2 linked regions of the Variovorax paradoxus B4 genome follow. The protein of the gene in region 1 interacts with the protein of each later gene in a pairwise test. Links are inferred from orthologs where the notes say so. Each region holds a gene or a part of one and is shown on either strand. Other genes may lie near its edges.

Region 1 (11,605 bases):
CACGCTCGGCTACCTGGCATGGGTGGCGGTGATGGCCTTCTTCTTTGCCAACGCCGAGATCCAGATCGAAGGCGGCGCCGGCTGGGCCACCTCGCTGCCCACCTGGCGCATCGAGAACAGCATCTGGCTCGACATCTTCTGGGGCGGGCGCGCCATGACGGGCTACCACGCCTGGGTCTTCACCTTCATGGTGCTGGTGTTCTTCGCGCCGCTGGCCTTCAACGGGCGCTGGACGTGGCGCGACGCGGGGCTGGCCGTGGCGGGCCTGATCGTGTTCTGGGTCTGCGAAGACTTCCTGTGGTTCATCATCAACCCGGCGTTCGGCTGGGCGCGCTTCAATGCGGTGGATGCGTTCTGGCACAAGCACTGGATCTGGGGCGCGCCGGTCGACTACTGGGGCGGCCTGGCGGTGGCCCTGCTGATCCTGGTGACGCGGCACTGGCGGCGCGCGAAATGAGCGCGAGAAGCCACAAGCGCAGGAACAGCAGCGACGCCGCGGCGCACGCCGCGCCGCGCCCCGGGCACTGGGCCGATCCGCTCGACACGCTCGGGGTCGAGAACCTGCACCGCATCACGCCCACGCTGTACCGCAGCGCGCAGCCGCGCGTCGCCAACGTGGCGGCGCTGAAGGCGCTGGGCATCCGCACCATCGTGAGCCTGCGCTCCTTCAACGACGACCGGAAGGTGTTCGCGGGCAGCGGCATCCGCCTGGTGCGCGTGCCGATCAACACCTGGTCGATCGACGACGCCAAGGTGCTGCGCGCGCTGGTGGCCATCCGCGAGGCCGAGAAGCAGGGGCCGGTGCTGATCCACTGCATGCACGGCGCCGACCGCACCGGCGTGGTCGCGGCGGCCTACCGCATGGCGGTGCAGGGCCGGGACAAGGAGAGCGCGCGCCTCGAGATGTTCCGCGGCGGCTACGGCTACCACACGCTGTGGCGCAACATTCCGCGCTACATCGACCGCCTCGACCCGAAGAAGATGGGCCATGCGCTGGCCCATGCGCCGGTGATTCCTGCGGTGTCCTGAAGGCGTCTGCAGCTTTCGCGCACCGCTCCTATACTGGCCGCCCCGTGGCCCTGGGCCACCTTCGAACTCGCCTCTTTCACGAGGCCACAAGGGGCTCATCCATGGCACTGCAACTGCGCTCCCTCATCCGCGCGAACGGCGAACTCGAACTCTCGCTGCACGACGAGCCGATTCCTGAACCGCAGGCACACGAAGTCGTGATCCGCGTCGAAGCGTCGCCAATGAATCCGTCGGACCTGGGCCTGCTGTTCGGCGCGGCCGACATCGGCACCGCCAAGGTCTCCGGCACGCCCGAGCGGCCCATCGTGACGGCCACGGTGCCCGAGCGCGCCATGCCGGCCATGGCCGGGCGGTTGGACCAGTCGATGCCGGTCGGCAACGAAGGTGCCGGCGTGGTGGTCAAGGCCGGTTCGTCGCCCGCGGCGCAGGCGCTGCTGGGCAAGACGGTGGCCGCGATCGGCGGCGCGATGTATTCGCAGTACCGCGCTGTGGCCGCGGCCCAGTGCCTGGAACTGCCAGCGGGCACGGCGCCGGCCGAAGGCGCATCGTGCTTCGTGAACCCGCTCACTTCGCTGGGCATGGTCGAGACGATGCGGCGCGAAGGACACAAGGCGCTGGTGCACACGGCCGCCGCATCCAACCTGGGCCAGATGCTCAACAAGATCTGCCAGAAGGACGGCATTGCGCTGGTCAACATCGTGCGCAAGCCCGAGCAGGAGGCGCTGCTGCGCGGCATCGGCGCGAAGTACGTGTGCAGCACGAGCTCGCCCACCTTCCTCGAAGACCTGACGCAGGCCTTGGTCGAGACCGGCGCCACGCTGGCCTTCGATGCCACGGGCGGCGGCAAGCTCGCGGGACAGATCCTCGGCTGCATGGAAGCGGCGCTGAACCGCACCGCCAAGGAATACAGCCGCTACGGCTCGACCACGCACAAGCAGGTCTACATCTACGGCGGCCTCGACCGCTCGCCGACGGAGTTCGTTCGCAACTTCGGCATGGCGTGGGGCATGGGCGGGTGGCTGCTGTTTCCGTTCCTGCAGAAGCTCGGGGATGAAGGCGTGCAGCGGCTGCGGGCGCGGGTCGTGGCTGAATTGAAGACCACGTTTGCGAGCCACTACACGCGGGAGGTTTCCTTGTTCGAAGCGCTGCAGCTCGATGCGATCGGCGTGTATGGGAAGCAGGCGACTGGCGAGAAGTTCTTGCTCAACCCCAACAAGGGCGTCGCGGCGTGAATGCCGCTGCCCTCACCCCAGCCCTCTCCCGGAGGGAGAGGGAGAGGGAGAAACACACAGCCCGACGCCGTGCATTCGGTCTTGTCCCCTCTCCCTCCGGGAGAGGGCTGGAGTGAGGGCTCTGTGCCCCCGACAAAGCGCGGCGCCCGCCAGCTAAACCACCAGCCGATACCCCACGGCCGTTTCCGTCAGCAGATGCCGCGGCTGCGCCGGATCGGCTTCCAGCTTCTGCCGCAGATGCCCCATGTAGATGCGCAGATAGTGACTCTGGTCCGTGTGCGACGGGCCCCACACCTCGCGCAGCAGCTGGCGCTGCGTGAGCACGCGGCCGGCGTTGGCGACGAGCACTGAAAGCAATCGGTACTCGGTCGGCGTGAGATGCACCTCCGCGCCGGCGCGGCGCACGATGCGCGCGGCGCGGTCCAGCTCGACCTCGCCGAAACGGAACAGGGCGTCCGCGGGCTCGTCGTTGCCACCACCCGCTGCGCGCGGGCGGCGCAGGTTGGCGCGCACGCGCGCCAGCAGTTCGCCGGTGCCGAAGGGCTTGGTCAGGTAGTCGTCGGCGCCGGCATCGAGCGCGGCGATCTTGTCGGCCTCGTCGCTGCGCGCCGACAGCACGATGATCGGCACGGCCGACCAGCCCCGCACATCGCGGATCAGCGACACGCCATCGCCGTCGGGCAGGCCGAGGTCGAGCACCAGCAGGTCGGGCTGGCGCGTGCCAGCCGCCGCAAGGCCATCGCGCAGCGTGCCGGCCTCGTGCACCAGCCAGCCCTCGGCCTCGAGCGCGCCGCGCACGAAGCGCCGGATCTGCGGCTCGTCCTCGATCACGATGGCGGTGGGCGATGGCATGGGTTCAGAGTTGTGCTTCTTCGGCCGGTTCCGGTGGCTCCCGGCGCGGCAGGGTGACCGTGAATTCTGCACCGCCGCCCTGCGCATTGGCCGCGGCAATCTCGCCGCCATGCGCGCTCACCACGGCCCGGCAGATCGCCAGGCCCAGGCCCACGCCCGGCGTGGCCGACTCGGTTTCGCCGCGGGTGAACTTGTCGAACAGCTTCTGCTCGCGGCCCAGGAGCGCGGCGGGCAGGCCCGGGCCGTGGTCGCGCACCGTAAGCACCAGCGTGCCGGTCTCGGCCCGCGCGCCGACCACGATGGGCGGCGCGCCGTACTTGGTGGCGTTCTCGATCAGGTTGACCAGCACGCGCTCGATCAGCACGGCATCGAATTCGACCAGCGGAAGCCCGGGCTCGAGCGCGGTCTGCACCATGGTATTGCCGAGCGCGGGGCGCGCCGCGCGGATGGCCGAGCCGACCACCTCTTCCACCGATTGCCAGTCGCGCCGCAGGTTCACCGCGCCGCCCGCAATGCCGCTTTCGAGCCGTGCCATGTCGAGCAGGTTGTTGACCAGCGCGTGCAGCTCATGCGCCTGCGCCACGATGGCGCGCGCCGCCTCGGCGTGCGCTTCGGGCGGCAGCGTCTGCAATGATTCGGCCAGCGCGATCAATGCGGTGAGCGGCGTGCGAACGTCGTGCGAAATGGCGCCGAGCAGCGCGTTGCGCAGGCGCTCCGACTCCATCTCGACCACCGCCTGCTGCGCCACCTCCACATAGTGCACGCGCTCCAGCGCAATCGCGATCTGCCGCGCCAGCGTATCGAGCTGCTGCGCCTGCTCCGGAATCAGCAGCCAGCGCGGCTGCGCCGGCGACAGCGCGAGCACGCCGCGCACGCGCATCGGCGCCTGCAGCGGCACGTAGTGCCAGGGCTGCGCCGCCAGCGTGGCGGTGGCGAGGCCGGCGGGCTGGCCGTGGCGGAAGGCCCAGTCGGCCACCTGCGCATCGAAGCCCTCCGGCGGGCTCTTCGGCAGCACGAGCTGGTCGGCCGCATCGGTGACCAGCACCAGCGCATGGCCGCCGAAGTGCCCCTGCACCGCGGCGGCGCCCAGTGCCACCACCTGCGTGCTCTCCAGCGCGGCCGAGAGTTCGCGCGTGAGCTCGAACAGCGAGCGTGCCCGCCGCTCGCGGCTGGTCGACACGCCGGCCGCAAAGCGCAACCCCGCCATCAGCTGGCCCACGAGCAGTCCCACGCCGAGCATGATCGCGAAGGTCAGCACGTACTGCACGTCGCTGACCGCGAACGACAGCCGCGGCGGCACGAAGAAATAGTCGAACGCCGCCACGTTGAGCAGCGCTGCGAGCGCCGAGGGCCCGCGGCCGAAGCGCATGGCCACGCCAACCACGCCCAGCATGAACAGCATCACGATGTTGGACAGCTCCAGCACGCGGGCCAGCGGCGTGCAGACCAGCGTGAGCGCGACGCTGGCGGCCGTGGCCCACGCGTAGCCCGGCCAATGGACGGGCGCCTTCTCGTGGTCGTCGTCGTCGGCGCGTGTGCCGGCGATGGGAGCGCGCGACAAGCGGCGCGAGCTGTCGGCGCGCCCGACTTCCATGATGTCGAGCGCGGGCGCGCGCCGGGCCAGCGCGCGCGGCAGCGGCATCGGCGTGGCGGGCCACCAGCGGCGCCAGCCGGTGGCCGGCTCCGGGCGCCCCAGCACCAGCGTTGCGCAGTTGAGCCGCCGCGCTTGTTCGGCCAGTTGCTCCGCCACGTCGGAGCCGGTGAGCACCGCGGTGGCCGCGCCCAGTTCCTCGGCAAGCTTGAGCACCGCGAGGATGCGGTCGCGCTCCTCGGCGGCGAGCCGCTGCAGCCGCGGCGTCTCGACGTACGCCGCATGCCAGCGCACGTTAAGCTGGCCCGCAAGCCGCGCCGCGGTGCGCACCGTCTGCGCGGCGCCCTCGTGCGGCCCGACGCACGCGAGGATCGCGCCCGAGGTGTTCCACGCCTGCAGTCCGCCGCCCTGCCCATCCTTTCCATTGCGGCCGGCCGCGCCCGACTGCTCGACGCGCCAGCCGCGCACGTCGTCTTCCACGTGCTCGGCGGTGCGGCGCAGCGCAATCTCGCGCAGCGCGATCAGGTTGCCCTTGCGGAAGAAGTTCTGCGCCGCGCGCTCGGCCTGCTGGGGCAGGTAGACCTTGCCGGCAGCCAGCCGCGCCGCGAGCTCGTCCGGCGTGACGTCGACCAGCACCACCTCGTCGGCCTCGTCGAGCACGGTGTCGGGCACGGTCTCGTTCACGCGCACGCCGGTAATGGCGCCGACGGTGCCGTTGAGGCTTTCCAGATGCTGCACGTTGAGCGCCGACCAGACCTCGATGCCCGCGGCCAGCAGCTCCTGCACGTCCTGCCAGCGCTTGGCATGACGGGATCCGGGCGCATTGGTGTGCGCCAGTTCGTCGACCAGCAGCACCGCCGGCTTGCGCGCGAGGGCGGCGTCGAGATCGAATTCGGCCCGCTTGCGGCCGCGATAGTCCAGCTCGCGCAGCGGCAGCACGTCGAGCCCCGCGAGCAATGCCGCGGTTTCGCTGCGGCCGTGGGTCTCGGCCACGCCGACGAGCACGTCGCGCCCCGTCGCGTGCTCGCGCTGCGCCGCGCTGAGCATGGCCCAGGTCTTGCCGACGCCGGCGCTGGCGCCGAAGTAGATGCGCAGCTTGCCGCGCAGCGCGCGCGCCTCGTCGCTGCGCAGTTGCGCAAGCAGGGCGTCGGGATCGGGGCGGGCGTCGGGCATGGCGGTGGCTGCGCAGGTTAGCGCATCGGCGCGCCTTCATCGAGCGCGAGATTGAGCGCCAGCACATTGACCCGCGCCTCGCCCAGAAAACCCCAGAGCGGCGCCTGCGTGTGGCTGGCGACCAGCGCCTTCACCTGCTCGACCGGCAGGCCGCGCACGCGCGCCACGCGCGCCGCCTGATACTGCGCGGCGGCGGGGCTGATGTCGGGGTCGAGCCCGCTGGCCGAGGCCGTGACCAGGTCGACCGGCACAGCCGCGGTATTGCCCGGGTCGGCGGCGCGCAGCGCCTCGATGCGCGCCTTGACCGCATCGGCCAGTGCCGGGTTGAGCGGTCCCTGGTTCGAACCGCCCGAAGCGCTCGCGTTGTAGGGCTGCGGCGCGGTGGCCGATGGCCGGCCCCAGAAGTGCTTCGGATCGCTGAAGTTCTGGCCGATGAGGCTGGAGCCCACGGTGGTGCCGTTGCGCACGACCAGGCTGCCGGCCGCCTGCGACGGAAACAGCGCCTTGGCGGCGCCGGTGACGGCCAGCGGATAGACCAGGCCGGTGAGCGCGCTCAGCAGCGCGAAGAGCACGAGGGCGGGACGAATGATGTTGCCATTGTTGTTCATGGAAGTCTCCTCAGACCAGATGGACTGCGACCAGCAGCCAGTCGATCAGCTTGATGCCGATGAAGGGAACGAGCAGGCCGCCGAGGCCATAGATGGCCAGGTTGCGGCGCAGCAGCGCGGCAGCACCCACCGGCCGGTAGCGCACGCCCTTGAGCGCGAGCGGAATCAGGAACACGATGACCAGCGCGTTGAAGATCACGGCAGACAGGATCGCCGACGACGGGCTCGCGAGCCGCATCACGTTGAGCGCGCCGAGCTGCGGATAGGTCGAGACGAAGATCGCCGGAATGATCGCGAAGTATTTCGCCACGTCGTTCGCGATCGAGAAGGTGGTGAGCGAGCCGCGCGTCATCAAGAGCGCCTTGCCGGTCTCCACCACCTCGAGCAGCTTGGTCGGGTTCGAGTCCAGGTCGACCATGTTGCCGGCCTCTTTCGCGGCCTGCGTGCCGCTGCCCATGGCCACGGCCACATCGGCCTGCGCGAGGGCGGGCGCGTCGTTGGTGCCGTCGCCGGTCATCGCGACCAGGCGGCCTTCGGACTGGTACTGGCGGATGAGCGCCAGCTTGTCCTCGGGCGTGGCTTCGGCCAGGAAGTCGTCGACGCCGGCCTCGGCCGCAATGGCCGCGGCCGTGAGCTTGTTGTCGCCGGTGATCATCACGGTCTTGATGCCCATGCGGCGCAGCTCGGCGAAGCGTTCCTTGATGCCGGTCTTGACGATGTCCTTGAGCTCAACCACGCCGAGCACGCGGTTGCCCTCGGCCACGGCCAGCGGCGTGCTGCCGCGGCGCGCCGCTTCCTCGGACGCGCGCAGCATCTCGGCGGGCACGCTGCCGCCCAGCGATTCGACATGCCGGCGGATCGCATCGACCGCGCCCTTGCGCAGCAGGATGGCGTCGGTGTCGAGGCTGTTGGGTGCGGCCGGCAGGTCGACGCCGCTCATGCGGGTCTGCGCGGTGAAGGGCACGAAGCGGGCACCTTCGACGGCGGCAACCTCCAGGCCGTCGCGGCGCGCGAGCTCCACGATGCTGCGGCCTTCGGGCGTCTCGTCGGCCAGCGAGGCGAGCATCGCGGCACGCGCGAGGCGGCCCTTCGGCACGCCGGGCGCGGGCAGGAAGGCGCTGGCCTGGCGGTTGCCGTGCGTGATGGTGCCGGTCTTGTCGAGCAGCAGCACGTCGACGTCGCCGGCGGCTTCCACCGCGCGGCCCGAGGTGGCGATCACGTTGGCCTGCATCATGCGGCTCATGCCGGCCACGCCCACCGCCGAGAGCAGGCCGCCGATGGTGGTGGGAATCAGACACACCAGCAGCGCCACCAATGCGGTGAGCGACACCACGGTGCCCGCACCCGCGGCTTCCACGCTGAACACCGAGAACGGCAGCAGCGTGACGGTGACCATCAGGAACACCAGGGTGAGCGCGACCAGCAGGATGGTGAGCGCGATCTCGTTGGGCGTCTTGTGGCGCTTGGCCGCCTCGACCATGCCGATCATGCGGTCGAGGAACGACTCGCCCGGGTTCACCGAGATGCGCACCACCAGCCAGTCGGACAGCACGCGCGTGCCGCCGGTCACGGCCGAGAAGTCGCCACCCGATTCGCGCACCACGGGCGCCGATTCGCCGGTGATGGCGCTCTCGTCGACCGAGGCCACGCCTTCGATCACTTCGCCGTCGAGCGGGATCACATCGCCAGTTTCCACCAGCACCACATCGCCCTTGCGCAGGTTGGGCGCCTGCTCCGGCAGGAACGCCGCGCCGTGATGGGGCTCCTTGAGCTTCTTGGCCCAGGTGTCCTTGCGCAGGCCGCGCAGCGAGGCGGCCTGCGCCTTGCTGCGGCCCTCGGCCAAGGCTTCCGCGAAGTTGGCGAACAGCACGGTGAACCACAGCCAGATGGTGATGGCCAGCACGAAGGCGGGCTTCATGCCGGTGTCGCCCGGGAAGCTCAGCGCGTGCACCCAGAGCAGCGTCGTGAGGATGCTCCCGATGTAGACGATGAACATCACCGGATTGCGCCACTGCGTGCGCGGGTTCAGCTTGGCGAAGGCGCCCCAAAGGGCGGGCTTGACCAGCGCTGCATCGAACAGCGAAAGAGATGTTTTGGTTTTGGCAGTCATGGTGCGCTCCTTATTTCCAGAGCACGAGGTGTTCGACGATCGGCCCGAGGGCGAGCGCCGGCACGTAGTTGAGCAGGCCGACCAGCAGCACGGTGCCGATCAGCAAAGAGACGAACAGCGGGCCGTGCGTGGGCAGCGTGCCGCCGGTGACGGGCAGGCGCTTCTTGGCCGCGAGCGCGCCGGCAATGGCCAGCACCGGCACGATCACGCCGAAACGGCCGAGCCACATCGCGAAGCCTAGCAGCCCGTTGTAGAAGGGTGTGTTGGCCGAGAGGCCCGCGAAGGCGCTGCCGTTGTTGTTGGCGGCCGAGGTCAGCGCGTAGAGGATCTCCGAGAATCCATGCGCGCCGGGATTCGCGATGCCGGCCCTGCCGGCGCCTGCGACCACGGCCACGGCGGTGCCGGCCAGCACGAGAATCGGCGTGACCAGGATCGCGATGGAGATCAGCTTCATCTCGCGCACCTCGATCTTCTTGCCGAGGTACTCGGGTGTGCGCCCGATCATCAGGCCCGCGATGAACACCGCGAGCATCGCGAAGATCAGCATGCCGTAGAGGCCGGTGCCGACGCCGCCGAACACCACTTCGCCGAGCTGCATGAGCACCATGGGCACCATGCCGCCCAACGGCGTGAGCGAGTCGTGCATGACGTTCACCGCACCGCACGAGGCGGCCGTGGTGATGGCGGCAAAAAGCGCAGAGGCATCGATGCCGAAGCGCACTTCCTTGCCTTCCATGTTGCCACCGCTCTGCAGCGCGCTCGACATCTGGTCGACACCGAGCGAACCGAGCAGCGGGTTGCCCGCCTGCTCCGAGGGCGTGATCACGATCACGGCGATGACGAACATGATCGTCATCGCGGCAAGCACGGCCCAGCCCTGGCGCATGTCGCCGACCACGCGGCCGAAGGTGAAGCACAGCGCCGCCGGGATCAGGAAGATCGCAAGCATCTGCAGCAGGTTGCTGAGCGCGGTCGGATTCTCGTACGGGTGCGCCGAGTTGGCATTGAAGAAGCCGCCACCGTTGGTGCCGAGCATCTTGATGGCCTCTTGCGAAGCGACCGGGCCCATGGCCAGCGCCTGCGTCCTGGTGGTGGCGTCTTCCAGCACCGGGGCACCGGCGGCGTCCTTCAGCGGCTGGCCGTCGGCGCCGCGCTTCGGTTGCTGGAAGGCGGTGGTCTCGATCGTGTCCACGGTCTTGTAGGCGTCGAAGTTCTGGATCACGCCCTGCCCCGCAAGGCACAGCGCGAGCACGAACGCGACCGGCACCAGCACCCACAGCGTGATGCGCGTGACGTCGGCCCAGAAGTTGCCGACCAGGCCCTTGCCGTCACCGCGGCGCGCGAAGCCGCGCACCAGTGCGAAGGCCACCGCGATGCCGGTGGCGGCCGACAAGAAGTTCTGCACCGCGAGACCGAGCATCTGCGTGAGATAGCTCATGGTCGACTCGCCGGCGTAGCCCTGCCAGTTGGTGTTCGATACAAAGCTCACCGCGGTGTTGAAGGCCGAGTCAGACGACACGGCCGTCATGCCCGCGGGATTGAGCGGCAGCCAGCCCTGCAGGCGCTGCAGGGTGTAGACGAAAAGAGCGCCCACGGCATTGAAGGCCAGCAGCGCGAGCGCGTAGCGCAGCCAGTGCATCGATTGCTCAGGCTTGGTGCCGGCGATCTTGTAGAGCGGTGCCTCGACGCGCTGCATCCAGCGCGGCACGCGCTCGCTGCAGAGCGCGGCAAGGAATCTGCCGACAGGCCAGGCCAGCACCAGCAGTGCGACCAGGAAAAGAGCCAACAGGCCCCAGGCGGAGGAAGTCATCTCAGAACTCCTCGGCACAGATCAGCGCGAACACGAGGTACGCGAACAGGACCACGGCCACCAGCGCACCGAAGCCATAGAGCGCTTCGAGGCCGATCACGATGCGTCCCCTTGCGCCGATGCCGCCGCGTTCTTCGGCGCGCCGAGCCGGTCCAGCCCCACGGCCATGGCCGCCACCACGGCCCACAGCGCCAGCAAGGCGCCCATCCAGACGAAGTCCATTCATCACTCCTCAAGCGAAAACAAGGACTCGAGTCTCGGCAGGCGCCCGTAAAAACGGGGAACAGAGTCGGCGGGGGCGCATAAAGAAACCGTAAAGACGTCCCCTCCTTTTCAAAGTGCTCGACAACACCTCGGCCGCCGCTTGATAATCAAAGCAACTTCTTTGAATAAGAAAGATGACCACGCGCCCGCTCGACGCCAAGCCCGGCTGGATGCCGCACCAGCCGGCGGACCGCATCCTGTCCACGCTCAAGACCCGCGGCGCGCTCGGCATTCCCGACATCGCCAAGGTGCTCGACGTCACGGTGGAGGCCGTGCGCCAGCAGATGGTGAAGCTGCAGGCCGAGGGCCTGGTCGATGCCGAGAGCCGTCCCGCGGGCCGCGGCAGGCCCACGCAGATATGGCGCCTCACCGGCGCCGGCCACGCACGCTTTCCCGACACGCATGCCGAGATGACGGTGCAGATGATCAGCGCCGTCATCAGCGTGTTCGGCGAGAAGGGCATGGACCGGCTCATCGGCGCGCGCGAGGAGGCCATGCGCGCCAACTACCGCGAGGCCATGCGCGGCGCGCGCAGCCTCCGGGACAAGCTCGAGCGGCTGGCCGACATCCGCAGCCGCGAGGGCTACATGGCCGAGTTCCGGTCCGAGGGCGACGGCTTCCTCTTCATCGAGAACCATTGCCCCATCTGCACCGCGGCGCGGGCCTGCACGGGCTTGTGCCGCAGCGAACTGCAGCTCTTCGACGAGGTGCTGGGGCCCGGCGTGAGCGTGAGCCGCGTCGAGCACGTGCTCGCGGGCGCGCGGCGCTGCGCCTACCAGGTGAGCCCGAAGAGCGCGCCTTGATCCGATTCGATTTCTAAACCCGAAAGGAAAAACCCACCATGGAACACACCCTGCCACCCCTGCCCTACGCCCTCGACGCGCTGGCACCCGAGTACTCGAAGGAAACCCTCGAGTACCACTACGGCAAGCACCA
Region 2 (11,186 bases), 4.9 Mb from region 1 along the record:
CGCACATGGCGGGCGCGCTGTCCTTCATCTATCCGGTGGTGGCGATCGGCGTGGACTACCTGGCTTTCGGCCAGCGGCTGCATCCCGCACAGCTTCTGGGCGCTGCCGCGATCCTGCTGGCGGCCGCGGGCATGACACTGGGCTGGACGCTGCCGGGCCTGAAGAAACGCGCGCCATCGGCGCCCGATTGAGCCGACCGGACCGGTCGTCCGGCGTCCTGGGCGTCAGCGCGGGGCCGGCGGCGGCTGGCCTTGCGCGGGCGCCTCGGTCACGAACCCGATGCGGTTCAGGCCCGCCTTGTTCGCGATGCCCATCAGCGCCACCAGCTTGCCGTAGGGCACGGTCTGGTCGGCGCGCAGCTGCACTTCGGTGTCCTTGCTGTCGGCGGCGGCCTTCTGCAGCCGGGCGGCCAGTTCCTCGTCCGTCACCGCCTGGTCGTTGAAGAAGGTCTTGCCCGAGGCATCGACCGACACGCTCACGAACTTGGGCGTGTCGTTGGGCTGGCCGGCATCGGTCTGCGGCAGGTCGAGCTTGATCGAACTCGCCATCAGCGGCGCGGTGATGATGAAGATCACCAGCAGCACCAGCATCACGTCGACCAGCGGCGTGACGTTGATGTCGGACAGCGGCCGCTGTCCGCCGGCTCCCGTCGCGCGCCCGCCGCCAGCGGCACTGCTGCCCAGGGAGGTGCGACCGAAGGCCATATGTTCCTGTGCTCCGCCGGGGCTAGGCCGACACCGGCATGGGCCGCGCGGGCGGCGGCGCGGCGGGTACCGGGGCGCTGCCGAAGCTGCCGAGCAGGTCGTGCGCAAATCCCTCGAGCTCGGCTTCGATGCGGCCGATGACGCGGCCGAACACGTTGTAGGCCAGCACGGCCGGAATGGCCACGGCCAGGCCGAAAGCCGTCATCACCAGCGCCTCGCCCACCGGGCCGGCCACCTTGTCGATCGTGAAGCCGCCCGTCTGGCCGGCAATGCCCGACAGCGCGCCGTAGATGCCCCACACGGTGCCGAGCAGGCCCACGAAGGGCGCCGTGGCACCGACCGTGGCCAGCAGGATCTGGCCGGACTGCAGGCGCCGCAGCGCGCCATGCAGCGCGCCGCGCAGCGCCCGCGTGAGCCGCTGGTTGCGGTCGCCGGTGGTCGCGCCGAGCGTTGCATCGCCTGCATCTGCTGCTGCCGCATTCCTGATGGCGCTCACCGCCGGCCCCACCAGGGCGGCGCGGTCGAAGGCCTGGAGCCGCTGCTGCGCATCGGCGAGCGTGGCCGATTGCCAGAATGCGGCGATGCTGCGCAGCACGTCGCGCGTGCCGCCGCGCAGCAGCCAGGCTTTCCAGAGAATCACCACCCAGCTCGAGATCGACATGGCGAGCAGCAGCGCCGCCACCGAGCGGCTCACGCCGTCGCCGTGGGTCAGCAATTCGAGGACGCTCATCGTTCTTTCAGCGCAGGCCCAGCACGTCGAACATGTCGAACAGGCCTGCCTTCTGGCCGGCCAGGAAGCGCACGGCGCGCAGGGCGCCCTGCGCGTAGGTGACGCGGCTGGCCGACTTGTGGGTGATCTCGATGCGCTCGCCGGTGCCCGCGAACAGCACGGTGTGGTCGCCCACGATGTCGCCGCCGCGGATGGCGGCAAAGCCGATGGTCGACGGGTCGCGCTCGCCGGTGATGCCTTCGCGGCCGTAGACGGCGCATTCCTTCAGGTCGCGGCCCAGCGCCTCGGCAATGACCTCGCCCATCTTGAGCGCGGTGCCCGAGGGCGCATCGACCTTGTGGCGGTGGTGCGCCTCGATGATCTCGATGTCGTAGCCCGTCGAGAGCGCCTTGGCCGCCATTTCGAGCAGCTTGAAGGTGACGTTGACGCCCACGCTCATGTTGGGCGAGACCATGATCGCGATGTCCTTGGCGATCTCGGCGATCTCGGCCTTCTGCGCATCGCTGAAGCCGGTGGTGCCGATCACGGCCTGCACGCCGAGTTCGCGGCAGACCGCCAGGTGCGCGAGCGTTCCTTCGGGGCGGGTGAAGTCGATGAGCACCTGCGCGTCCTGCAGGCCGTTGCGCAGGTCGGCCACGATCGGCACGCCACTCGTGAACCCGAGAAAGGCGGCCGCATCGGCGCCGACGGCGTTGCTGCCCGCCATGTCGAGTGCGCCGGCCAGCCGGCAATCCTGCGCCTCGCGCACCGCCTCGACCAGCATGCGGCCCATGCGGCCCGAAGCGCCTGCGATCGCGATGCGCCGCAGGGGGGGCGTGGAAGACTCGGAAAGGGACGAAGAAGTGGAAATGGATTCAGTCACGCGGATTCAGCCTTGGAAGTTGGCATGGAAACCGGCACGCCCCGCCTGACCCGGCGGGTGCGCCCGCCCTCGCCCTGTGTTTGGCGCGTGCTCAGCGCGCAGCTTCGAGCGGGGGATACGCGGCAGGAAGCGGCGGCTGGCCGGTTGCCGTGGTGGTGGCATCGGCCTTCTTGCCGTCTTCCTTGGGGGCGAATTTCTTGAGTTCTTCTTCCGACGCCTCGAGCGGCGGCACCTTGCCGCTCTTCTTGCGGGTGTCGAGCGTGGCAACGAATTCTTCTTCGCTGGGCATCGGGTCGCCCTCGAAGCGCTCGAGCAGTTCGCCGTTGAAGAAGACGGTCAGGCGGCGTTCCTGGGGATCGACGCCCTGGCGCCTGATCGTGAAGACGTAGTCCCAGCGATCCTTGTGGAAGACGTCGGTCAGCAGCGACGTGCCGAGGATTTCACGCACCTGCTGGCGCGACATGCCAGGCTTGAGCGCCTCGACCTGTTCCTTCGACACGAAATTGCCCTGGACCACTTCGACCTTGTAGGGCGTGATGGCCGTCAGCGCACCACGCGTGCGATCGCTGAAGCCGCTGCAGGCGCCGAGGCAGAACGTCGCGGCGACGGCCGCAGCCAGCAGCCAGGGACGGCGTTGGAGAATGGCAGGCATGGGAGGAAAAAGGGGGGTAGCGATATGATCGGCCATTGTAGCGGCTGGCCCTTTTGGGCCCGTCTGCAGCCCAGGGCGCAGGAACCATCATGGCCAACATCGACGAACTCAAGAACACCGGCCTCAAGGCCACCCTGCCACGCCTGAAGATCCTCGAGATCTTCCAGACCGGCAGCCAGCGCCACATGACGGCCGAGGACGTTTTTCGCGTGCTCCTGAACGAGCACTCCGACATCGGCCTGGCCACCGTCTACCGCGTGCTGACCCAGTTCGAGCAGGCCGGCATCCTCGAGCGCAGCCATTTCGAAAGCGGCAAGGCGGTCTACGAACTGAACGAGGGCACGCACCACGACCACCTGATCTGCACCTCGTGCGGCAAGGTCGAGGAGTTCTACGACGCCGAGATCGAGCGCCGCCAGCAGATGATTTCAAAGGACAAGGGCTGGATCCTGCAGGACCACGCGATGTCGCTCTACGGCCTGTGCGGCGACTGCGTCGGTAAAAGGTAACCCGTCAGTCCCCGTCGCGCCCGTTTTCCATCGCCTTGTGGTGGCGCGCCACGAAATCGGCATAGGTGTCGATGCCGCGCAGCTGCAGGATCGAATTGCGCACGGCGGCTTCCACCAGCACGGCGATGTTGCGCCCGGCCACCACCTGGATGATGACCTTGCGCACCGGAATGCCCAGCACGTCCTGCGTGAGCGGCGCCGAGGGCATGCGCTCGTAGTCGCGCTCGAAGCTGTCGCGGCGCACCAGGTGCACGATGAGCTTGAGCCGCATCTTCCGCCGCACCGCCGTCTCGCCGAAGATCGCGCGGATGTCCAGCAAGCCGATGCCGCGCACCTCCAGCAGGTTGAGCAGCAGGTCGGGACAGCGGCCCTCGATGGTGTTCTGGTTGATGCGGAAAAGGTCGACCGCGTCGTCGGCCACCAGGCCGTTGCCGCGCGAAATCAGTTCCAGCCCGAGCTCGCTCTTCCCGAGCCCCGATTCGCCGGTGATCATGACCCCCATGCCCAGGATGTCCATGAACACCCCGTGCATCGAGGTGCGTTCCGCGAAATGCTTGGACAGGTAGGCCCGCAGCAGGTCGATCACGAAGGCCGACGACTCGCGGGTGGCGAACAGCGGCAGCTGGGCGCGCTCGCAAATCGATAGCAGCTCGTCCGGCGCGGCCTGGCCGTCGGCCAGCACCAGCATGGGCGGCTCCAGGGTGACGATGCGGGCAATGCGCCGGGCGCAGTCTTCCTGGCTGCCGCGCGTCAGGTAGGCCACTTCGCGCGCGCCCAGGATCTGAACGCGGTACGGATGGATGTAATTGAGGTAGCCGACCAGGTCCGCCGCCGACTGGGCGCGGCTGATGACTTCAGGATCGAACTGGCGCTCTGAAGCACCGAGCCCGGCGAGCCATTCCCAGCGGAGCGACCCGCGGAATTCCTCGAACATGGCGTCGGCACTGATGACGGTCGGCTTCATGCGTAGGGAGATGGCGCTCAGCGCCTAGTTGGAGGCCGGCCAGAATACCGCGGAACCGGCCCTGCGGGGCCGCGGGAGCCCGGGAGCGGGCACCTCAGGCGACTTGCGTCGACTGCCAGCCGGCAATGAGTCCGTGCAGTTCGGCCGCGTCGGTGCTCGACTTGATCAGCTCGCGCAGGTTGGCGTCGCTCAGCAGCTCGGCGATCTCGGAGAGGATTTCAAGGTGCTTCTGGGTGGCCGCCTCGGGCACCAGCAGGAAGATCAGGAGCCCGACGGGCTGCTCGTCCGGCGCGTCGAAACCGATCGGATTCGCCAGCTGGAAGACCGCGGCCATGGGAGCCTTGAGGCCCTTGATGCGGCCATGCGGAATGGCCACCCCGTGCCCGAGCCCGGTGGAGCCGAGCCGTTCGCGCGCAAACAGGCTGTCGGTGATCAGGGCGCGGCCGAGGCCGTGAAGGCTCTCGAACAGCAAGCCGGCTTCTTCGAAAGCACGTTTCTTGCTGGTAGCGTCAACGCTCACAAGCACTTGAGCGGGCGGCAGGATGGACGCGAGGCGATTCATGGTGGGGGCAGGGCGGGGGCGATTATGCACCCGCTTGGTAAAAACCCCCACTCCCGTTACTTACTTTTTGGCTACATGTTGCCGGAAGGCCTCGCCGGGCCTGCGGGCGATGATGAAAAAACAGGCAGCAAAAAGCCGCCCGGAGGCGGCTTGTCGCAGGGGCCGCAGCCCTTGCCCGTGGTCTACATCACGCGCTTGGCCGCAGCGTGATGGTGGTCCTGCAGGCGGTCCTTGTGGCGCACCACCTGGCGGTCGAGTTTGTCGACCAGTTCATCGACCGCAGCGTAGAGATCAGCGTGGCTCGACTCCGCGAACATGTCGTTACCCTTGACGTGAATGTTGCACTCCGCCCTTTGGCGGCGTTCCTTTTCCTTCTGCTTTTCCACCGTGAGGAGCACCTTCACATCGACCACCTGGTCGAAGTGCCGTGTGATCCGGTCCAGCTTGCTCGTGACGTAGGTGCGCAAGGCAGGGGTGACGTCGAGGTGATGACCGCTGATCGTCAAATTCATGAATGACCTCCTGAGAATTGACGGTTGGGAAAATGGCCCCGCTCCGGGATGGAGCGTGGCCGGCGAAACAGGTGTGGGGTTGGGGAGAAAAGAGGGAAAGAAGAGAAAAGAAGGGACGGTCGATTCACTATGCCCAAGCTGTCACGGTATTGCAATAGCTGGCTTCTCCGGGTGGCGGGCGCATGCGGGCCATGCTCCAATCCGCTAGGGATTCCATAGCTGCCCGCGCATGCTGGCCACGCCGATGCGGCACTTGGGCAGCAAGTGTTTCAGTGCGTCACCACCGGTGACCCTGCCAGGCAAAGGGCCTGCCGGTTCAGCTCCAGGCGGCGCGCATGCGGTTGCGCAGGTCGATCACCGCGGCCGGCGGCGGCACCGCGGGCGGCCGCTCCGGCGGTGGCGGCCAGGTCTGCTGCTCGAAGCCCGCGAGATCCCGTTCGGAAATGAAGCGCGTGCGGTTGGCATACAGGTGCCGGTCGCCGCGCACGGCCTGCTGCGTCACGTAGAAGCGCTGCGGCACCAGAAGATGCAGGTGGTCGCGCGCCCGTGTCATTGCCACGTAGAGCAGCCGCCGCTCCTCCTCGAGCTCATGCGCGCTCTGCGCCACGTCGGCCGGCAGGCAGCCGTCGACCACGTTGAGCACGTGCACCGAATTCCACTCCTGCCCCTTGGCCGAGTGGATGGTGGACAGGATCAGGTAGTCCTCGTCGAGCGAGGGCGGGCCCGGCCTGTCGCTGGTGGCTTCGGGCGGATCGAGCGTGAGTTCCGTCAGGAAGCGCTCGCGCGAGGCATAGCCCGACGCCAGCCGCGTCAATTGCTCGACGTCGCCGCGCCGCACGCCGGAGGGGTCGTCGTAGAGCCGGTCGAGGTGCGGCAAATACCAGCGCACCGCCAGTTCCACATCGGCCGGCCACGGCAGCGATGGCGCGCACAGCGCGGCATAGGCTTCGGCAAACACCGCCCACTCCGCGCGCGCGGCGGGTGGCGGCACGAACCCGCGCACCGCCGCCACCGGATCGGCGGCCTGGTCCATGGCATCGAGCAGCCGCGCGCCCGTGGCGGGCCCGATGCCCGGGATGAGCTGCGTGACGCGGAATCCCGCCATGCGCCCGCGCGGGTTCTCGGCGAAGCGCAGCACCGCGAGCAGGTCCTTCACATGCGAGGCCTCGAGAAACTTGAGGCCGCCGTACTTCACGAACGGAATGTTGCGGCGCGCCAGTTCCAGCTCGAGCGGCGCACTGTGCGTGGCGGCGCGAAACAGCACCGCCTGCGACTTGAGCGCCAGGCCGCCCTCGCGGTGCGCCAGCACCTTGTCGGCCACCCAGACGGCCTGCTGCGCCTCGTCGGGCACCAGCACCAGCTGCGGCCGGCCCGCGGAGGGCTTGTCGGTCCAGAGCGTCTTGGCATGCCGCTCGGCGGCCTGCGCAATGACCCGGTTCGAGACATCGAGAATGGGCTGGGTCGAGCGGTAGTTGCGCTCCAGCGTGACCACGCGCGCGGCCTGCGAGAACTGCGACGAAAAGTCGAGGATGTTACGCACCGTTGCGCCGCGAAACGAGTAGATCGACTGCGCGTCGTCGCCCACCACCGTCACGCCGCGGCCATCGGGCTTGAGCGCCCGCAGGATCGAGGCCTGCAGCAGGTTGGTGTCCTGGTACTCGTCGACCAGGACGTGGTCGAAGCGCGCGCCGACCAGCGCCGCCAGCGCGGGCTCGGCCGCCATGCCGGCCCAATAGAGCAGCAGGTCGTCGTAGTCGAGCACGTTCTGCTGCTGCTTGGCCTCGACATAGGCGCCGAACAGGCGCTTGAGTTCGGCTTCCCACTCGGCGCACCACGGAAAGGCCTCGGCGAGCACATCGGCCAGCGGCGCGCGCGTGTTGACGCATCGCGAATAGATCGAAAGGCAGGTGCCCTTGCGCGGAAAGCGGTTCACGCTCGACGACAGGCCGAGCTCGTGGCGCACCAGGCCCATCAGGTCCTCGGCGTCCCCGCGGTCGTGGATCGTGAAGTGGTCGTTCAGGCCGATGTGCGCGGCGTATTCGCGCAGCAGGCGTGCGCCGATGCCATGGAAAGTGCCGGCCCACGGCAGCGCGGGCGGCTTTTCGGATTTGAGCCCGAGCACGCGCGCCAGCACCTGGCCCGCGCGGCGCTCCATTTCCTGCGCCGCGCGGCGCGAGAAGGTCAAGAGCAGCAGGCGCTGCGGATCGACGCCGCCGGCAATGAGGTGCGCCACCCGGTGCGCCAGCGTGCTGGTCTTGCCGGAGCCCGCGCCGGCGATCACCAGCAGCGGCCGCTCGTCGCGCCCGACCAGCGTGCCGACGCCGTGCTCGACGGCGGCGCGCTGCTCGTCGTTGAGCGCCGAAAGTGCCGCGGCCAGGCGCTCGGCCTGGGCGGTGCCGGGGGTGCCGACGGCGGGAAAAGCGGGGAGCGCAGCGGTCTGCATGGCCGCAACTTTACTGTATGTCCATCCAGATCGGCGGCCTTGCCGTCACATGGCCGATGACATAATCGCCCCTCGCTGCAACTGGAGACCGCATCATGGAAACCGCACCGTCTCGGCAGCTTTCAACTCCCGCGTCCTGACGCCCCTCGATCGCTGACATCAGGGCCCGGGGATTGAAAGCACCCCTCCCCTCGCCCCATCGCCTCAGCCATTTCACGGGAGTGAGCCCATGCTCAATATCTTTACGCTCGCCAACGGCCGCCTTGTCCAGGAAGAGATCGAGGCGCTCGAGGAGCTTTCCAAGTTCCAGCCGATCTGGGTCGACCTCGAATCGCCCACGCTCGAGGAAAAGCGCTGGATCAAGCAGTACTACGGCCTTTCGATTCCCGAAGACGCGATGGACGAGGACATCGAGGAGTCGGCCCGCTTCTACGAGGAAGACAACGGCGAACTGCACATCCGCTCCGACTTCCTGATCGACGACGACGAAGACCCGCGGTCGGTGCGCGTTGCGTTCATCCTGAACCAGCACAACACCGAGCTTCGCAGCCGCGGCGTGCTGTTCTCCATCCATGACGAGGACGTGCCCGTGTTCCGGCTGCTGCGCATGCGTGCGCGCCGCGCCCCCGGCCTCATCGAAGACGCGAAGGAAGTGCTGCTCAAGCTGTTCGACGCCGACGCCGAATACTCGGCCGACACGCTCGAGAACATCTACGACGAACTCGAGGTCGCGGGCAAGAAGGTGCTCGAAGGCAACGTCAGCGACGAGCTGGCCGGCGAGGTGCTGGCGGCGATCGCGCGCCAGGAAGACTTGAACGGCCGCATCCGGCGCAACGTGATGGACACGCGCCGCGCGGTGAGCTTCATGATGCGCAGCCGCATGCTCAACGCCGAGCAGTTCGAGGAGGCGCGGCAGATCCTGCGCGACATCGAATCGCTGGACAACCACACGGCCTTCCTGTTCGACAAGATCAACTTCCTGATGGATGCGACCGTCGGTTTCATCAACATCAACCAGAACAAGACCATCAAGATCTTCTCGGTGGCCAGCGTGGCGCTGCTGCCGCCCACGCTGATCGCGAGCATCTACGGCATGAACTTCAAGCTCATGCCCGAGCTCGACTGGTCGCTGGGCTATCCATATGCGCTGGCGCTGATGGCGGCGAGCGCGCTGGTGCCGATGTGGTACTTCCGCCGGCGCGGCTGGCTCAAGTAGCGGCGGGCGTTTCGCGGCAAGAAGGCAGCGTGGCCAGCCACGCGCTCGCCAGCGCAAGGCTGTAGCGGCTCGCCACTTCGGCGACGAAGCGTGCGAAGTCGCCATGCGCGGCGTCGTCGGCCCGGTCCGAGATGGTCCGCATCGCCGCAAAGGGCACGCCGTAGTCGTGGCACACCTGCGCCACCGCCGCGCCTTCCATCTCGACCGCAAGCGCATCGGGCAGGTTGCGCCGCAACGCATCGCTTTCGGCCGCCGTCGAGACGAAGCGATCGCCGCTCACCAGCAAGCCCCGGTGCACCTTCGGCGACCGGAGGCCGAACTCATCGACGGCCTCCTGCCCCAGCAACGCCACCGGATCGCGCAGCGTCTCTTCGGCCACGGCCGCCAGCGCATCGCTGACTGCGGCATCGGCCGCGAAGCGCGAAAGGCCCATGAGCGGCACCTCGTACTTCGGAAAGATCGGCGAGGCATCGAGGTCGTGCTGCAGCAGCTGCGTTGCGACCACCACGTCGCCGACGTTCACGCCCGGCGCGAGCCCGCCGGCGACGCCCGTGAACACGATCGCCCGCACGCCGAAGCGCTCGAGCAGCACCGTGGCCGTCACCGCCGCCGCGACCTTGCCGATGCGCGACAGCACGGCCACCACCGGCTGGCCGTGCAGGTGGCCGACCCAGAAGTCGCGCCCCGCGGCGCGCACGCGCTGCTCGTCCGGCATCTGCGCGAGGAGCGCGCTCAGCTCTTCGTGCATGGCAGCGACGATGGCGACCGGTGCGCTCATCGGTTACTTGATGTCCACGCCGTAGAAAGTGTGGCGGCCGAAGGGGCTGAGCTTGAAGTCGACCACCTCCTTGCGCACCGGCTTCAGCTGCACCGCATGCGCGATGGTGAACCACGGCGCCTGTTCCTTGAAGATGACTTGCGCCTTCTTGTAGAGCGCGTCGCGGTCGGCCTGCCTGGTCGCGCTCTTGGCCTTCAGCACGAGGTCTTCGTACGGCTGGTAGCAGAACTTCGAGATGTTGCTGCCGCTGGCCGACTTGGCCGAGGCGCAGCCCAGCAGCGTGTAGAGGAAATTGTCGGGGTCGCCGTTGTCGCCGGTCCAGCCCAGCATGCCCATCTGGTGCTCGCCGGCCTGCAGGCGCTTGCGGTACTCGCCCCACTCGAAGCTCTTGATCTCGGCCTTGACGTTGATCTTGGCGAGATCGGCCTGCATCAGCTCGGCGATGCGCTTGGCGTTCGGGTTGTAGGGCCGCTGCACCGGCATGGCCCACAGGTCGGTCGAGAAACCATCGGGAAAGCCGGCCTGCGCCAGCAGCTTCTTGGCGGCTTCGGGATCGTACGGATCGTCCTTGACCGCATCGTTGTAGGACCACATGGTCGGCGGAATGGGGTTCTTCGCGGCCACGCCGGTCGACAGGTACACGCCGTCGATGATCGCCTTCTTGTTGATCGCCATGTTGATGGCCTTGCGCACGCGCACGTCGTCGAAGGGCTTCTTCGTGGTGTTGTACGAAAGGTAGCCGACGTTGAGGCCGGGCTGCTCGAGCACCTGCACGTTCGGATCCTTGCGTATCGCGTCGAGGTCGGCCGGGTTCGGGTACGGCATGACGTGGCATTCGCCCTTCTGCAGCTTGGCCCAGCGCACCGAGGCGTCGGGCGTGATCGCGAACACCAGGTCGTCGATCTTCGCCTTGCCGCCCCAGTACTGCGGGAAGGCCTTGAAGCGGATGACCGCGTCCTTCTGGTACTGCACGAGGTAGAAGGGGCCGGTGCCGATCGGGTCCTGGTCGACCTTCTCAGGCGTGCCGGCCTTCAGCATCGCAATCGCGTATTCCTTCGACTGGATGCCCGCGTACTGCATCGCGAGGTTGGCAAGAAACGGCGCCTCGGCCTGGTTGAGCGTGATCTCCACGGTCAGGTCGTCGATGCGGTCCACCGACTTCAGGAGCTTGGGCATGCCCATGTCGTTGAAGTAGGAATGGTTCTGGCTCGTGACCTTGAAGAAGGGATCGCTTTCCTTCCACTGCCGCTCGAG

Evidence for each region.
Region 2: the proteins of VAPA_RS25450 (region 1) and VAPA_RS02400 interact in binary tests that used the Escherichia coli proteins (3 or more experiments, as listed by UniProt). The link is inferred for Variovorax paradoxus B4 from one-to-one orthologs.

What each region holds. Positions count from the first base shown.
Region 1 is NC_022247.1:5,444,368-5,455,972, forward strand. What follows is about bases 2,918-6,203. They hold VAPA_RS25450 (DUF4118 domain-containing protein), read right to left. Parts: upstream 5,878-6,203; coding sequence 3,118-5,877; downstream 2,918-3,117. Other genes in these bases: kdpE (two-component system response regulator KdpE), read right to left, coding at 2,918-3,113; kdpC (potassium-transporting ATPase subunit KdpC), read right to left, coding at 5,895-6,203. In the rest of the region: VAPA_RS25430 (hypothetical protein), read left to right, coding at 1-457; VAPA_RS25435 (tyrosine-protein phosphatase), read left to right, coding at 454-1,029; VAPA_RS25440 (zinc-binding dehydrogenase), read left to right, coding at 1,131-2,261; more of kdpE, read right to left, coding at 2,415-2,917; more of kdpC, read right to left, coding at 6,204-6,485; potassium-transporting ATPase subunit KdpB, read right to left, coding at 6,496-8,595; potassium-transporting ATPase subunit KdpA, read right to left, coding at 8,606-10,405; kdpF (K(+)-transporting ATPase subunit F), read right to left, coding at 10,407-10,505; VAPA_RS35455 (hypothetical protein), read right to left, coding at 10,502-10,627; VAPA_RS25475 (helix-turn-helix transcriptional regulator), read left to right, coding at 10,804-11,472; VAPA_RS25480 (superoxide dismutase), read left to right, coding at 11,511-11,605. UniProt on the Escherichia coli protein: Member of the two-component regulatory system KdpD/KdpE involved in the regulation of the kdp operon. KdpD may function as a membrane-associated protein kinase that phosphorylates KdpE in response to environmental signals.
Region 2 is NC_022247.1:514,862-526,047, reverse strand. The notes cover bases 3,250-6,116. They hold VAPA_RS02400 (PTS sugar transporter subunit IIA), read right to left. Parts: upstream 4,984-6,116; coding sequence 4,516-4,983; downstream 3,250-4,515. Other genes in these bases: VAPA_RS02390 (ATP-dependent helicase), read right to left, coding at 5,812-6,116; hpf (ribosome hibernation-promoting factor, HPF/YfiA family), read right to left, coding at 5,166-5,495; hprK (HPr(Ser) kinase/phosphatase), read right to left, coding at 3,462-4,421; fur (ferric iron uptake transcriptional regulator), read left to right, coding at 3,250-3,457. Outside these bases: VAPA_RS02435 (DMT family transporter), read left to right, coding at 1-191; VAPA_RS02430 (ExbD/TolR family protein), read right to left, coding at 225-704; VAPA_RS02425 (MotA/TolQ/ExbB proton channel family protein), read right to left, coding at 727-1,434; dapB (4-hydroxy-tetrahydrodipicolinate reductase), read right to left, coding at 1,442-2,242; VAPA_RS02415 (outer membrane protein assembly factor BamE), read right to left, coding at 2,388-2,948; more of fur, read left to right, coding at 3,038-3,249; more of VAPA_RS02390, read right to left, coding at 6,117-7,938; magnesium/cobalt transporter CorA, read left to right, coding at 8,168-9,154; VAPA_RS02380 (5'-methylthioadenosine/adenosylhomocysteine nucleosidase), read right to left, coding at 9,147-9,932; VAPA_RS02375 (ABC transporter substrate-binding protein), read right to left, coding at 9,936-11,186. UniProt on the Escherichia coli protein: Seems to have a role in regulating nitrogen assimilation.